One region of the Bacillus sp. LQ01 genome, then DNA from elsewhere that is predicted to be linked to it. Evidence: riboswitches for the same ligand, from Rfam matches in the RefSeq annotation. Region 1 holds a riboswitch; each other region holds the start of a gene.
What was found. Region 1 has a riboswitch for S-adenosylmethionine ahead of mtnK (S-methyl-5-thioribose kinase). Riboswitches for the same ligand answer to the same signal wherever they lie in the genome.
Positions count from the first base shown of each region.

Region 2: linked by a shared signal. The riboswitch ahead of AC22L0_RS09415 (ECF-type riboflavin transporter substrate-binding protein) and the one ahead of mtnK (S-methyl-5-thioribose kinase) in region 1 are both predicted to bind S-adenosylmethionine.
Region 3: linked by a shared signal. The riboswitch ahead of AC22L0_RS15450 (bifunctional homocysteine S-methyltransferase/methylenetetrahydrofolate reductase) and the one ahead of mtnK (S-methyl-5-thioribose kinase) in region 1 are both predicted to bind S-adenosylmethionine.

Region 1 covers NZ_JBYEZL010000002.1:782,695-788,129, reverse strand. The annotation lists gene AC22L0_RS16580 (3-hydroxybutyrate dehydrogenase) at 1-613, shown strand, start outside; gene AC22L0_RS16575 (YvrJ family protein) at 649-804, opposite strand; gene mtnA (S-methyl-5-thioribose-1-phosphate isomerase) at 872-1,933, opposite strand; gene mtnK (S-methyl-5-thioribose kinase) at 1,930-3,111, opposite strand; SAM riboswitch class I at 3,202-3,343, opposite strand; gene AC22L0_RS16560 (carbon-nitrogen family hydrolase) at 3,415-4,278, opposite strand; gene AC22L0_RS16555 (pyridoxal phosphate-dependent aminotransferase) at 4,293-5,435, shown strand, end outside.
Region 2 covers NZ_JBYEZL010000001.1:1,808,485-1,813,919, forward strand. The annotation lists gene lepB (signal peptidase I) at 1-525, shown strand, start outside; gene AC22L0_RS09405 (macrolide family glycosyltransferase) at 784-1,971, shown strand; gene AC22L0_RS09410 (aspartate/glutamate racemase family protein) at 2,063-2,743, opposite strand; SAM riboswitch class I at 2,898-3,013, shown strand; gene AC22L0_RS09415 (ECF-type riboflavin transporter substrate-binding protein) at 3,154-3,702, shown strand; gene AC22L0_RS09420 (ABC transporter ATP-binding protein) at 3,713-5,413, shown strand; gene AC22L0_RS09425 (energy-coupling factor transporter transmembrane component T family protein) at 5,406-5,435, shown strand, end outside.
Region 3 covers NZ_JBYEZL010000002.1:592,920-598,354, reverse strand. The annotation lists gene metH (methionine synthase) at 1-1,709, opposite strand, end outside; gene AC22L0_RS15450 (bifunctional homocysteine S-methyltransferase/methylenetetrahydrofolate reductase) at 1,709-3,541, opposite strand; SAM riboswitch class I at 3,612-3,721, opposite strand; SAM riboswitch class I at 3,925-4,035, shown strand; gene metI (cystathionine gamma-synthase/O-acetylhomoserine thiolyase) at 4,130-5,242, shown strand; gene metC (cystathionine beta-lyase) at 5,239-5,435, shown strand, end outside.

The DNA of each region.
Region 1 (5,435 bases):
TATCGGTTTAAAATGTGACGTTACATCTGAAGAGGAAATTACAGCAGCAATTTCTCAAACAGTTGATCATTTCGGTTCATTACATATATTAATTAACAACGCAGGAATGCAACACGTTTCACCCATTGAAGACTTTCCAACTGAAAAGTTCGAGCTACTAATTCAAATTATGCAAATTGCTCCGTTTATCGCAATTAAGCATGCCTTTCCGATTATGAAACAACAAAAATATGGTCGTATTATTAATGTCGCTTCTATTAACGGCCTTGTCGGATTTGCTGGAAAAGTTGCCTACAATAGTGCAAAACATGGCGTAATTGGATTAACAAAAGTTGCTGCTTTAGAAGGTGCTACGCATGGTATTACTGTTAATGCCCTTTGCCCTGGTTATGTCGATACCCCTCTTGTACGTAATCAACTACAAGACTTAGCTACTACACGAAATGTACCACTTGAAAATGTTTTAGAAGATGTTATTTATCCACTCGTCCCACAAAAGCGCTTATTACAAGTACAAGAAATCGCTGATTATGCGATGTTTTTAGCGAGTGAAAAAGCTAAAGGTATAACGGGACAAGCTGTTGTTATAGATGGTGGTTATACCGCTCAATAAAAATAAAGTTTGCTCAAGAAGAGCAAACTTTATTTTTATTCCCGAGGATCTTCGTACTTTAGTAATTGCCGCGGGAGCTTCTCAATTGCAACAATTACCCCCTCTAGTTTACTTTCAATACGGTGGAGTAAATATAATGTTACAACAATCGGAAACCCTACATTACCTATCATCTTGATCCACTCTTCCATCCTCTTCCCCTCCTTTCATTATATAAGTAAGAGAAAACACTGCATTTAGGCATAAAAAAACAAGCTATTATGTATTAGCTTGTTTTTCAAATAATGATGCAATTTCTCGTTTATAGTCCCCGCGTATAATACCTTTCTCAGTAATAATTCCTGTAATTAATTCATTCGGCGTTATGTCAAATGCTGGATTATAAACATCCGTTCCAATTGGTGCTACTTGTTTTCCAAAGATTTTCGTAACTTCTGTTTCATCTCTTTCTTCAATAATAATTTCAGCTCCAGTTTCTTTCGTAACATCAAATGTTGACAGTGGAGCAGCAACGTAAAATGGGATATTAAAGTGCTTTGCTAAAATAGCTAAATTCATTGTCCCTATTTTATTTGCCGTATCTCCATTTGCGACAATTCGATCCGCCCCTACAATAATTGCATTTATTTCTTTCGTTTGAATAGCATGAGCTGCAGTATTATCTGTAATAAGGGTCACATCAATATTTGCTTGCTTCAATTCCCAGGTCGTTAAGCGACCACCTTGTAAAACTGGTCTCGTTTCACACGCATATGCATGTAAACGCACACCTTTCTCTTTTCCAATATAAAAGGGAGCTAATGCAGTTCCATATCTGGCAGTTGCGATACTTCCAGCGTTACAGATTGTTAAAATATTATCGCCATCTTTAAAACATGTTAACGCATATTCCCCAATATTTCGGCACACCTCTTCATCTTCCTGCTGAATGCGAAGCGCTTCTTCTTCTAATGTTTTTTGTGCTTCTTTTATTGTAGTAATCTCTCGAATAGATTCTCTCATACGATCAATTGCCCAAAATAAATTTACTGCTGTCGGGCGTGACGTTCCTAAATAATTACAATCTCTATTAAACTTCTTTTGAAATTCTTCAATATGTACAGTGTTATATTTTTTTGATGCAAGCGCCAAGCCAAATGCAGCTACAATTCCAATTGCAGGCGCTCCTCGTACTTCTAACATTACGATGCTTTTCCAAACCTCTTCAATAGTCGTCAATGTTTTGTATTCTGTGCTATGCGGCAATTTCGTTTGATTTAATACCGCAATTGCATCACCTTTCCAGCTTACAGATCTCGGAACAGTAACAATTGTACTCACGCTTTTACGCCCCCTGAAACTGTCTGTTGAAATAATATTCGAAACAGTTGAAGATCAGCACTTTTAGATTCATATTTTATTAGTTCTTTACCTAAGGATAGCGCTTGTTTCTTAGCTTGAATTCTTGTTTCTTTATTTTCTATTTCATCTAAATCTGCTACATGAGCTAAACCAATTGTTCTACGAATCAGTTCACATCCGGCAAATCCAACTGCATCAGTAAAGATATTTTGCAAAATAATTGGTAACCATTGTTTTTCTTTCGTATATGCTTCTACACCTTCTCCAATCCATAACTTTGTAAAAGTTTCTACAAAATAACTCCACGTCTTTTCTATATGGAAAAATAGTACACTTCTTTTTTCTTCTTCTCTAGATAAAGCATTTAATAATAGATTTGCAATAAATTGACCTATGTCAAATCCAAATGGGCCATATGTCGCAAATTCTGGATCAATCACTTTCGTTTCAGAAGGTGACGAAAAAATACTACCAGTATGTAAATCACCATGAATAAGAGTTTCTTTTCTTGTTAAGAACTTATATTTATATTGTGCTACTTTTAGTTTTAAAGTTTTATCACTCCAAAGTTCATCAACCACGAGCTGTAAATCTGGCTCATAATCATTTGTATCATAATGTCCAAACGGATCTGTAAACACTAAATCCTCTGTAATTTTACAAAGGTCCGGATTTACAAAGGTACCTTCTAGTACCCTCTTCTCTTCTGACTGTAAACCAAAATCTGAAGTATAAAATAAAACATGTGCTAGAAAACGGCCGATATGCTGGGATAAAAGCGGATATTCTTCTCCGTCTATTAATCCTTTTCTTGTAATTGTTAGTCTTGATAAGTCTTCTATTACCGTTATCGCTAACTCTTCATCATGACTGTACACTACTGGAACATAATCCGGTACATACTGCGCAAAAATTTGTAATGCCTTGCTTTCAATCGTTGCTCTTTTTATAGACAATGGCCAGCTTTCACCAACTACTTTCGCATAAGGCAGTGCTTGTTTTATTATAATGGATTTCTCTCCATCATCTAATTTGAACACGTAATTTAAGTTTCCGTCTCCAATTTCATGACAAACGACATTTGCCTTCGCTTCAAAATAGCCATGATCTTTCGCATATTGTACAGCTGTTATTTCTGTTAATGAATAATATCCCATCGTCTTCTCCCCCTTTTTAAATTCAGAGGTTTTTCTAACATAGAAAAACCTCTTTCCACTAAGAAAGAGGTTTGAAGTTTATCTTCTCCCCTCTTATCTGCCAGAAAGTTTTACTTTCTGCTGGAATTAGCACCGTGCCTTTTGGCGTAATAAACGCCCCATTTCACAATGGTATTACGGTCGGTTGCTGGGCTTCATCGGGCCAAATCCCTCCACCTGCTCTTGATAAGAGTTGTATAATTTTTTGAATTTTTAACTTTATGTTGAAGACTATACCAAGAATAAAAATCACTTGTCAACATTTTATTTGTATAATTCTGGACGGCGATCCGCAAAAACCGGAATTCCTTTACGTACTTCTTTAATTTTCTCGAATTCAAGCTCTCCAAATAAAATTGATTCCTCTTCATTCGCCTCTACTACAACTTCACCCCAAGGGTCCACAATTAAAGAATGACCCGCAAATACATTATTTGGATCCTTTCCTGCTCTATTACACGCAACAACATAACACTGATTTTCAACTGCTCTTGCTTGCAATAGCAAACGCCAATGTGCTAAACGAACTAATGGCCATTCTGCTACAACAAATAATACTTTTGCCCCTTTAGCAGTATGGACACGCATCCACTCTGGAAAACGAATATCATAACAAATTGTTCCAGCGCATTCGACATCATCTAGCTTAAATTCGCCCGTACCATTACCGGCTATTAAATATTTATGTTCATCCATAAGCTGAAATAAATGTACTTTACTATATTCGTTGACTAGCTGTCCTTCATTATTTACAACATACATCGTATTTGTAACGCCTTGCTCTGTTTGCTTTGCTATAGAACCACCAACAATATGTATATCATATTGCTTCGCCCATTCTATTAACTTTTCTTTCGTTTCCACTCCATCCCTATCTGCAATTTCAGAAAGTCTCGTTAAATCATATCCTGTTGTCCATAGTTCTGGTAAGACGATAACATCTGGCCTTTCCTTCATAGCTTCGCTTATTTTATTTTTAGCATTCTCAATATTTTTTTCTACATCTCCAAAAACAATATCCATTTGAATACATGCGACTTTCATTTTTTCAGCCCCATTCTTATTTTTTTCTTTACAAAATACTGGAAAGATTATATCATTTGTCACTAGAATTGTAACAACTTTCAAAAGAGGTGGAAAGTATGAAATTATTTCAACCTTCTGAGATAGTAACATCATTGCCAACACAATTTTTCGCTTCACTTGTTGCAAAAGTTAACAAAGTCGTTGCAGCTGGTCACGATGTTATTAATCTAGGTCAAGGTAATCCAGATCAACCAACACCGCAGCATATCGTAAAAGCTTTACAAGATGCTGCCGAAAAGACCATTCATCATAAATATCCGCCATTTCGCGGACATGAAAGCTTAAAGGAAGCCGTGGCTACATTCTATAAACGTGAATACGGCGTCGAATTAAACCCAAAAACTGAAGTTGCTATTTTGTTTGGCGGGAAGGCTGGACTAGTAGAATTACCGATTTGTTTTACAAATCCTGGTGATACGATTCTCGTTCCGGATCCAGGTTATCCAGATTATTTATCCGGAGTTGCTTTAGCAAAAGCACACTTTGAAACAATGCCGCTTATTGCAGAAAATAACTTTTTACCAGATTATACGAACATTGATGACTCTATTGCAGAGCGTGCAAAATTAATGTTTTTAAACTATCCAAATAATCCTACCGGTGCTACTGCATCAAAAGATTTTTTTGATGCAACCATTCACTTTGCTAATAAACATAATATATTAGTTGTTCACGATTTTGCTTATGGCGCTATCGGATTTGATGGTCAAAAACCTGTTAGTTTCTTGCAAGCAGATGGTGCGAAAGATATAGGAATTGAAATTTACACATTATCAAAAACTTTCAATATGGCTGGCTGGCGCATCGCTTTTGCTGTAGGGAATGAAAGTGTGATTGAAACAATTAACCTATTACAAGATCATATGTATGTTAGTATATTCGGTGCAGTTCAAGATGCTGCTCGAGAAGCGCTATTAAGTTCACAGTCTTGCGTAATAGACCTTGTAAATAGTTACGAATCTCGAAGAAACGCTCTTATTTCAGCCTGTCACTCAATTGGTTGGAATGTAGACATTCCAAAAGGATCATTCTTTGCATGGCTTCCCGTTCCAAAAGGATATACCTCTGAGCAATTTTCTGATATTTTACTAGAAAAAGCACATGTCGCAGTTGCTCCTGGTGTTGGATTTGGTAAGCATGGGGAAGGGTATGTCCGTGTTGGTCTCTTGCATGCAGAAGATAGATTACGAGAAGCCATT
Region 2 (5,435 bases), on a different contig from region 1:
CTGTTTATTCTAAAATATTGGAGGAACATATGTAGCTACATATTAATTATAATAGGGGTTATTTTTATTAATAAGTCCTTTTTATTTTGTATGGTAGAAGGAATTTCGATGCAACCTACTTTGAATGAAAAAGATTATATACTTGTTAATAAGGTAAATGTCTGTTTATCGTCTTTTCATCATGGAGATGTTGTCATTATAAAAAAAGAAGACGAGCCTACTTACTATGTGAAACGAATTATTGGATTATCGGGGGATAATATACAACTAAAAAAGGATGAGGTATTTATTAACGGTAAAAAGCGTGATGAGTCGTATATACATTTAGATATGTCACAAGTATCCAATCGTTTTTCAAATTTTAGAGAAATAAAAGTTCCTACGCATAAATTATTTGTGTTAGGTGATAATCGTAATCATAGTAAAGATAGTAGGAATACACTTGGACTTATTGATGAGTCAAATATAATAGGTAAAGTAGAAATGGTATTTTATCCATTTGATCATATAAAATGGATAAAATAATTCTATTAACTATTCACGTTTTATAAAATCAATCATATATTAATAGCATAGGACAAGCAGAAAAGCTTGTTCTAACCTCACAGAACACTCCTTATCACGGTTAGGCATCTACATAGGTAGATGCTTTTTTTATGTTGATGACTGAAAATTATTTATCAATATAATGTAGCAAGCATATTAGGACTATTAGGGGAAGATTACTTGTACAAATAACAGTATGCTTAATTAAAACAATGAAATGTAAGGAGTGAGGAATAAGTGCTAAATATTTTAGTGGTTAATTTTCCAGCAGAGGGACATGTAAACCCTACATTAAATTTAGTAAAAGCTTTTACTAAACGAGGGGATAACGTACATTATATTACAACGGCAAACTTTAAGGATAGAATTGAAGATTTAGGAGCTACTGTACATATTCATCCGGATCTATTAAAAGAGATTTCTATTGATGCTGAAACCTCATCTGGGTTAAATGCTTTCTTTCATGTGCATGTTCAAACTTCTTTATATATATTAGAAATTACGAAACAATTATGTGAAAGTATAAATTTTGATTTCGTAATTTATGATATATTTGGCGCAGGAGAGTTAGTAAAGGAGTATTTACAAGTTCCAGGTGTAGTGTCCTCACCTATATTTTTAATTCCGCCAGAATTTTTGAAGACATTACCTTTTCATCCAAATGCAGATATGCCATTCCAACCAGAGGAAATCTCTGAAAAATTACTAAATCAGATGGAACATAAATTTGGAGTAAAACCAAAGAATAATCTTCAATTTATGAATAATAAGGGTGATGTTTGTCTCGTATACACAAGTCGCTATTTCCAACCTAATAACGAATCGTTCGGAGAAAATAACATTTTTATTGGACCGAGTATTTCAAAGCGTAAAACAAATATAAAGTTTCCACTGGAATCACTTAAAGAAAAGAAAGTTATTTATATTTCAATGGGAACACTGCTTGAAGGACTCGAACCATTCTTTAATACTTGTATTGATACTTTTTCAGATTTTGATGGGATAGTTGTAATGGCAATTGGTGATAGAAATGATATTTCTAAAATTAAGAAAGCACCAGATAATTTTATAATTGCTCCATATGTACCTCAATCAGAAATATTAAATGAAGCAGATGTTTTTATTACACATGGCGGTATGAATAGCGTACACGATGCCATTCATTATAATGTCCCATTTGTAATAATACCGCATGATAAAGACCAGCCAATGATAGCGCAAAGATTAACTGAGCTTGAAGCGGCACATAGACTATTGAAAGAACATGTTAATGTGCACACTTTAAAAGAGGCCGTAACAGATGTTCTTTCAAATGAAAAGTATAAACATGGTATAAGAAAACTTAATGATAGCTTTTTAGAATGTGGTGGTTCAAAAGAAGCAATTGCAGTTATTGAATCTCTTTTAAATAAAGTAAAACTTTAATCGGTAGGGATTTTACTACCCATAAATAGCGGGATAAATAGTCGTAACTGTATACAAGCATAGAGGTTCTCACCTTTATGCTTGTATATTCTTATCCAGCAAATTGCACAGCAGTATTTGCGTGTAAAAAAGCAGTATCAAAAACGGGAACAGTAAGATCATTTTGGGAGATAAGTAAAGGTATTTCAGTACAGCCTAATAATATACCTTCAGCGCCGTTTTGAATTAATGATTTTGTAATTTGTAATAACTTTTCTTTAGATGTTTCTGAAATGATCCCTCTACTTAATTCATCTAATATGACATGGTGGATAAAGGTTCTTTCCTCTTCATTTGGGATAATTGTCTCAATGTTATATTTCGCTAATCGTGATTTATAGAAATCTTGCTCCATCGTTTGTTTTGTTCCTAATAGTCCGATACGCTTTATACTCTGTTCTACCATTTCTTTAGCACTTACATCACCAATGTGAAGAAGCGGGATAGATATTGCTTGTTCTACTTCCTCGGCAAATAGATGTACGGTATTTGAACACATTAATAAACATTCAGCCCCAGATTTTTCAACTTTCTTTGCAACTGTAACTAGTTCATTTTTCACTTCTTCATATTGATGATTTTGTAATAAAGTAGTTACTTCACCAAAGTCCATACTATATAAAACTAACTTTGCATTTTGATCGTATTGAGAGAGTGTAAGTGTATTAATATGTTTATAGTATAATGATGTAGATTCCCAACTTAATCCTCCAATCAAACCAATAACTTTCATAATGCATTCCTCCCGAAACGATTTTGAATTTATTATTTCATAATTCCGATAAGAATACAATGATTTAAATGATCTATTTAACAAAAAAATAAAAATAGTAAGAAAAGTGTTGAAATTTACATTCTTTAGTGCCATAATACGAATTACAAATTAATACTTATCCAGAGAGGTGGAGGGAACGGCCCTAAGAAACCTCAGCAACCCCTATGCAATTTTATAGGAAGGTGCTAATTCCGCAGAGGACACGATGTGTTTTTTGAAAGATAAGAGGATTCTTGAACGTGAAAGAAAATGACCTCTTATGTAAGAGGTCATTTTTTTGTTGTATAGAAAGGGAGTGTCGATGCATAATTCATTTTTAAATTAAATATAGAGTAATAAAAGTTGACTAATATGAGAGGGGAATTGTCATGAACAAATTATCAACAAAGTTAGTAGTAGCAATCGGTATTGGAGCAGCATTATACGGGATATTAGGACTTTGGGGATTTTCTATTGCACCGAATACATTTATTAAACCAGCATTAGCTATATTAACTGTTTTTGGAGCATTATTTGGTCCAGTGGCAGGACTGTTAATCGGACTTATCGGTCATACCGTAACAGATACGATTGCTGGCTGGGGTATTTGGTGGGGCTGGGTTATTAGTTCAGGTATTATTGGTTTTTCAATGGGGCTTATTCAAAAAAGAGTTGGTTTTAGTGTGAAAAACGGGTCATTTAACAAGGGGGATATTTCTTATTTAGCAATTACTGGGTTAGTTGGTATTGTCATTGCTATTATATTTGCTGGGGCATTCGATATTATTGTGATGGGAGAACCATTTGACAAAATTGTTATACAAGTATTAGGAGCAACAATTTCCGATGTCATCGTTTTCTTAGTACTTGGATTGCCACTTACAATTGGTTTGGCGAAATCCAATAAGAAACATACACATTTAAAAATTGAAAAGTAGGGATGTTAACATGCAACCAATTATTTCGTTTGAACAATTCACCTTTCAATATGGGCATGCTATGCAGCCTACTTTAAGTGATATTACCTTTCATATATACCCTGGGGAAAAAGTGCTAATTGCTGGACGAAGTGGCTCAGGAAAGTCGACATTAGCTCATTGTATAAATGGGCTAATCCCATTTTCTTACGAAGGGAATAGTACAGGTAACGTTTTAATTGCCGGTAAAGACCCGAGGGAAGGAAGTATTTTTGAACAAAGTAAACAGGTAGGAACAATTTTGCAAGATCAAGATGCTCAATTTATTGGTCTGACAGTAGAAGAAGATGTAGCTTTTTATTTAGAAAATGAATGTGTAAAGCAAGATGACATGAAAAAGATTGTTTCGGACTCATTAAGAAAGGTGAAGATGCATACGTTTCATAAACAAAGTCCACATGAATTATCAGGAGGTCAAAAGCAAACAGTTTCTCTAGCGGGTTTATTAACAACAAATGCGGATATATTATTGTTCGATGAACCGTTAGCTAATTTAGATCCACTAAGCGCCTTACATACGATAAAACTTATGAAAGATATACATGAACAATATAATAAAACGATTGTTATTATCGAACATAGAATAGAAGAAATTTTAAACCTGGATTTAGACAAAGTTATATTAATTGATGAAGGTAAAGTCATTGCGATAGGAACACCAAAAGAAATCTTAGCGTCAAATATATTACCACGTATCGGCTTAAGAGAGCCTATTTACATCGAAGCATTAAAGAGATTACATTTTGATAGTAATAATGACGTAATATATCCAATGGAAAACCTTCAAAAAGAAAAGGTAAGCAATGTTATAAAAGAGTGGATGGAGAAACAAGTCATATTAAAAGGGAATACTAAAAACAAGGAATTACTTAAAGTGGAGAATTTATCATTTTCATACTCTAATAAACAAAAAGTATTAGAAAATGTAAACCTTTCAATATATGAAGGAGAAATTGTGGCACTGTTAGGACATAATGGAGCAGGGAAATCAACATTAGCTCATAGTCTTATAGGCATAAACAAAATGAAAAATGGGAAAATCTTGTTAAAAGGTGAAGATATTAGTTCTTGGTCTATTCGTAAACGTGGGGAAATCATATCTTACGTGATGCAAAATCCAAATCATATGATTACACAGCCTACTGTTTTTGAAGAAGTTTCATTTACATTAACATTACATAATTTTTCTAAGGAAGAAATTAAGAATAGAGTAGAAGGAACTTTAAAAATTTGTGGTTTATATCCATTTCGTAATTGGCCAATTCAAGCACTAAGCTATGGGCAAAAAAAGAGATTAACAATCGCATCTGTATTAACAACAAATCCTAAACTTATCATATTAGATGAACCGACAGCGGGACAAGATTATTATCACTATAAACAATTTATGGCTTTTATTAAAAACCTAGCTAAAAAGGGAATTTCATTTGTTTTTATCACTCACGATATGAATCTCGCGCTAGAATATACAGACCGTGCAGTAGTTCTACATGAAGGGAAAATTATTGCGGATAATACAGTGTTTGATGTATTAGGCGATCAAGAAACGTTACAAAGAGCCAACTTAAGAGAGAGTTCTTTAACCAAGCTTGTTAAATTTAGTGGGATTGCATGTCCAGAAAAATTTATGGAGCTTTATTTAGACAGTAATAGGAGGGAGGAAGGTGCATAGTACATATTTTCATCGTATGGAT
Region 3 (5,435 bases), 190 kb from region 1:
TTTTCCGTATTCACAATCGCGTAATCTAACCCTGCTTTCGTAGCATGATATAAAAAGACTGAATTTAATACCTCACGTCCAGCCGGTGGTAAACCAAATGATATGTTACTTACCCCTAAAATCGTTAAACACTCTGGTAACGCTTCTTTAATAAGGCGAATTCCTTCTATAGTCGCTGCTGCTGAACCAATATATTCTTCATCACCTGTCCCTACCGGAAACACAAGTGCATCAAAAATAATATCTGACGGGCGTATCCCATACTTCTTTGTAAGTAATTCATAGCTTCTTTTCGCAATTTCTATCTTTCGCTCCGCACTAACCGCCATACCGTCTTCATCAATTGTTCCTACAACTATAGCAGCACCATACTTCTGAAGAAGCGGTGTCACTTTTTTAAATCGTTCTTCTCCATCTTCTAAATTAATTGAATTAATAACAGCTTTTCCTTGAATATAAGTAAGAGCTCGCTCCATCACATTTTCATCTGTTGAATCAATCATAATCGGTACTTTTAAAACTTTCGTAACTTCTGCTAAGAAGTTTTCCATATCTTCTATTTCATCGCGATCAGGATCTGCCATACAAATATCAATAATATGAGCATTTTTCTTCACTTGCGCTCTTGCCACTTCAGCAGCCTCTTCAAATTTCCCTTCTGCTACTAATCGTTTAAATTTACGTGACCCAATAACATTCGTTCTTTCACCTACAAATAACGGTCTCATAGACTCATCATATTGCAGTGCTTCTAATCCACTAATTCCATGTCCTTCTCTCTCATGATGGTCACGAGGCTTAAGAGATGCTAGCGCGGATTTCATTGCTTTTATATGTTCTGGTGTCGTGCCACAACAACCACCAATAATATTAACCCACCCTTCTTCAGCAAATCGCTTCACCTTTTCAGCAAGAGAAGATGGAGATTCATGATAATGTCCATCTTCATCAGGAAGACCTGCATTTGGATAACAAGAAATGTAACACTCCGATAAATCAGATAGTGAACGAATATGGTCCCTCATAAACTCCGGACCAGTCGCACAGTTTAACCCAACAGATAATGGTTTCATATGTTCTACTGATAAATAAAAAGCTTCAATTGTTTGCCCAGCCAGAGTCGTTCCCATTGGCTCAATCGTACCTGAAATCATAATAGGAACCGTTTTTTTCAGTTCTTCAAAAGCAGCTTGAATTCCAATATAAGCTGCTTTCACGTTACGCATATCTTGACTCGTCTCAACGAGTAATACATCAACTTCTCCTTTTAATAATCCTCGTGCCTGCCTTGTATAAGCCTCAATCAATTCTTCAAAAGTCACACCACCAGTAACACTAATTGCTTTCGTTGTTGGTCCCATCGCTCCCGCAACATATACTTCATTCCCGCTTTCTTTAACAGCTTGCTTCGCCAAAAGTGCTGCCTTTTCATTTAGTTCTTCATCTAAATGAGACAGCTCATAATCACTTAGTACAATATTCGTTGCCCCAAATGTATTTGTTTCAATAATATCCGCTCCAGCTTCAATATAAGCTTTATGAATCTTTAAAATAACGTCTGGTCTTGTTTCCACTAAATATTCATTACAGCCCTCGTACTCTTCTCCTCCGAAATCTTCAGCAGTTAAATCCTCTTGCTGAATCATTGTCCCCATTGCACCATCTAATATTAAAATGCTATTTTTCAATTTTTCTTCTATACACTTCATCAATTAATACCTTCTTTCACTTCTTGCTTTTCTCTTACATATTTAACAAGATGTTCTGTAATTTCATACTTTAAAAATGGTGTAATAAGATAAATACCATTAAAATATTTCATCGCTGCGTCGACCAATTCTTGTGAAATGCGAATCCCTTCCTCAATTGCTGCCTCTTTCGTTTCATGTCCATCCATTCTCTCTCTTATTTCTTCAGGAAGAGTAATACCCGGCACCTCAAAATGAAGAAAATCTGCATTCCGCTTACTTACTAACGGCATAATTCCAATAAAAATAGGTTGTTCCAAATGCTTTGTCGCTTCATACACTTCTTCAATTAACTTGATATCGTAAATTGGCTGAGTTAAAAAATACTCCGCTCCAGCATCTATTTTTCGTTCCATTCGCTTAACTGCTGCTTTTAAGTGCCTCACGTGAGGATTAAATGCGCCGCCTACAGAAAACCTTGTCGCCGGTCCAATTGATTTCCCTAAAATTGAACGTCCATCGTTCATTTCTTTAATCATTTTAATAAGCTCAATAGAGGATAAATCATATACAGAAGTGGCACCGGGAAAATCACCAACGCGCGCTGGATCACCAGTTAAAGCTAACACTTCTTCCATCCCTAACGCCGATAAACCTAACAAATGAGATTGTAGTCCAATGACGTTATGATCTCTACACGTTAAATGCGTCAATACTGGGATATCATGCTTCGTTAATAACGCACCCATCGCCATATTAGAGACACGAGGCGATGCTAATGAATTATCTGCTAGAGTAATAGCATCTGCTCCCGCTCTTTTTAACGCTCTTGCTCCTTCAAAAAAACGCTGTGTATCTAACGTTTTCGGTGGATCTAATTCCACTACAACTGTCGTTTGTTTTTTTGCTTTCTCTGCTAGAGTGACGTGAGCCTTCGAACGTTCCTCATGCGTATGAACGACTTTTGGCCTTTGAATCGTTTCTTTTTCTATTACAGGGGTAATATTCGCAACAGCGCGCTTCATACTTTGAATATGTTCTGGAGTCGTACCACAACAGCCACCCAATAACCGAATACCTTGCTCAATAAATTTCGGTGTCATTGCTTCAAAATAAGCTGGACTTCCCTCATATACGTAACGTCCCTCTACATAATTCGGGAGACCTGCATTTGGGTATGCTGATAAATAGCCATTTTGCGGAATCGATATCATTTTGAAAGCTTCCGTCATATGAAGCGGCCCCAGTTGACAATTCAATCCAACAACATTTGCACCGTAATCTATAAACTGCTTTAATATTTCATTGACATCATTTCCATTTTGAGTCGTACCTGCTTCATGTAACGCTAATTGCGCAACAATCGGAATATTCGTTTGCTTACGCAACACTTTAACAGCATGAAGTAATTCAAATTCATCATAAAAAGTTTCTAATAGTAATCCATCAACCTGTTCTTCTAGTAAAGACCCCGCCTGTTCAAGTAACATAAACTCCCTTTCCATATCAGTCGTTGTAACAGCTCCGATATGTTTCATACCACCAATTGTTCCTAAAATTGCATTTTTATCTGTCACAGATGCTTTCGCCAATTTCACTGCCGCTCTATTAATTTTTGTAACTTGATTTTCTAAACCATACATACGTAATTTCGCCTCATTTGCTCCATACGTATTCGTTTGAATTACATCTGCTCCAGCAGCTACATATTGTTTATGAATGGATATAATTAGATCTGGATCAGATACGTTCAATTCTTCAAAGCTACTTTGCAAACCATGTGAATGCAATAACGTTCCAACCGCACCATCACCTATTACAATTCCTTTTGATAATAAATCTAGTAATTTCACGAATCTCCCTCATTTCTATCAATATAAAAACCCCCTCTTCACTTTGAAGAGGGGGACATAATTGTTCCTCCTCTTATTATGCAAAACATTCGTTTTGCAGGTATTAGCACCGTTTCAAACATTTCGTTTGAAGGTTGCCGGGTTTCACAGGGCCTTTCCCTCCACCGCTCTCAATAAGAGTTGTCTTTATTATTTTATTTATGTAGCTAAAAGGAAATGCGTTCCCCTTTTAACAATGTTTGTTAATTTTTTAATAAATTTAGCATGCACAAAATTAAAAGTCAATGACACTTGCGGAAAAATAAAAATTATTTAAAATAAAGTTGCAATTCAATTATCTTTTATTGTAAAGTTAAAAACATAATAAAAATTTCATACGAACATTCTTATCTAGAGAGGTAGAGGGACTGGCCCTGTGACGCCTCAGCAACCATTAACATTTTGTTAATAAGGTGCTAATTCCAGCAAATTGTGAAAGATTTGACAGATGAGAAGAAGACTCTATTCAAACCGAAAGCCTTCTTCTTAGAAGGCTTTTTTTATTTTATATTCACTTAATGTTTCAATTTAAAAAGGAGGAATTTTCACATGTCAACAATCGAAACAAAACTAGCACAAATCGGAAATCGTAGTGAAACTACAACTGGAACGGTTAATCCACCAGTTTATTTCTCAACCGCTTATCGCCACGAAGGAATTGGTAAATCTACTGGCTTTGACTATTCACGAACTGGCAATCCAACTCGCGGTCTTTTAGAACAGGCGATCGCAGACTTAGAATATGGCGAAAAAGGTTATGCCTGTAGTTCAGGGATGGCGGCTGTTCTCCTCGTCCTTTCTCTATTCCGCTCTGGAGACGAACTTATTGTATCTGAAGATTTATACGGGGGAACGTATCGATTATTTTCTGAGCATGAAAAAAAGTGGAATGTTCGATGTAGATACGTAAATACACAGTCTATTAAACAAATTGAGCAAGCTATCACAACTGAAACGAAGGCTATTTTCATAGAAACTCCAACTAATCCATTAATGCAAGTTACTGATATTGCTGCTGTCGCAACTGTAGCGAAAAGGCACGGACTACTTCTTATTGTAGACAACACATTCTACACACCTTATATACAGCAACCATTAACAGAAGGTGCTGACATTGTACTTCATAGCGCAACGAAATATTTAGGGGGACATAACGATGTACTAAGCGGGCTTGTCGTTGCAAAAGGAAAGGAACTTTGCGAGGAAATCGCTCATTATCATAATGCATCAGGTGCAGTTTTAAGCCCATTTGACTCATGGTTATTAATTCGCGGTATGAAAACGTTAGCGCTTCGCATGAGACAACATGAAGAAAATGCGAAAGCAGTTGTTGCGTATTTAAATGATGAAGACGGGGTGACAGATGTATTTTATCCAGGAAGAGGCGGCATGATTTCATTCCGCCTTAAAGATGAAGCTTGGATTAATCCATTCTTACAATCTTTATCCTTAATTACATTTGCCGAAAGTCTTGGTGGTGTAGAAAGTTTAATGACTTATCCAGCAACGCAAACACATGCTGATATTCCTGAAGAAATTAGAACAGCAAACGGCGTATGCAATCGTCTTCTTCGATTCTCAGTTGGCATTGAAAATAGTAACGATTTAATTCAAGACTTAAAGCAAGCCATTAAACTCGTAAAAGAAGGTGTAAGAATATGAGCTATTCTATAGATACACTCTTACTACACAACCAATATAAACATGACTCGCAAACAGGCGCTGTGAACGTTCCTATTTATAACACATCAACTTTTCACCAGTTTGATGTAGATACGTTCGGAAAATATGACTATAGCAGGTCAGGAAATCCAACTCGTGAAGCTCTTGAAGATATCGTTGCTTTATTAGAAGG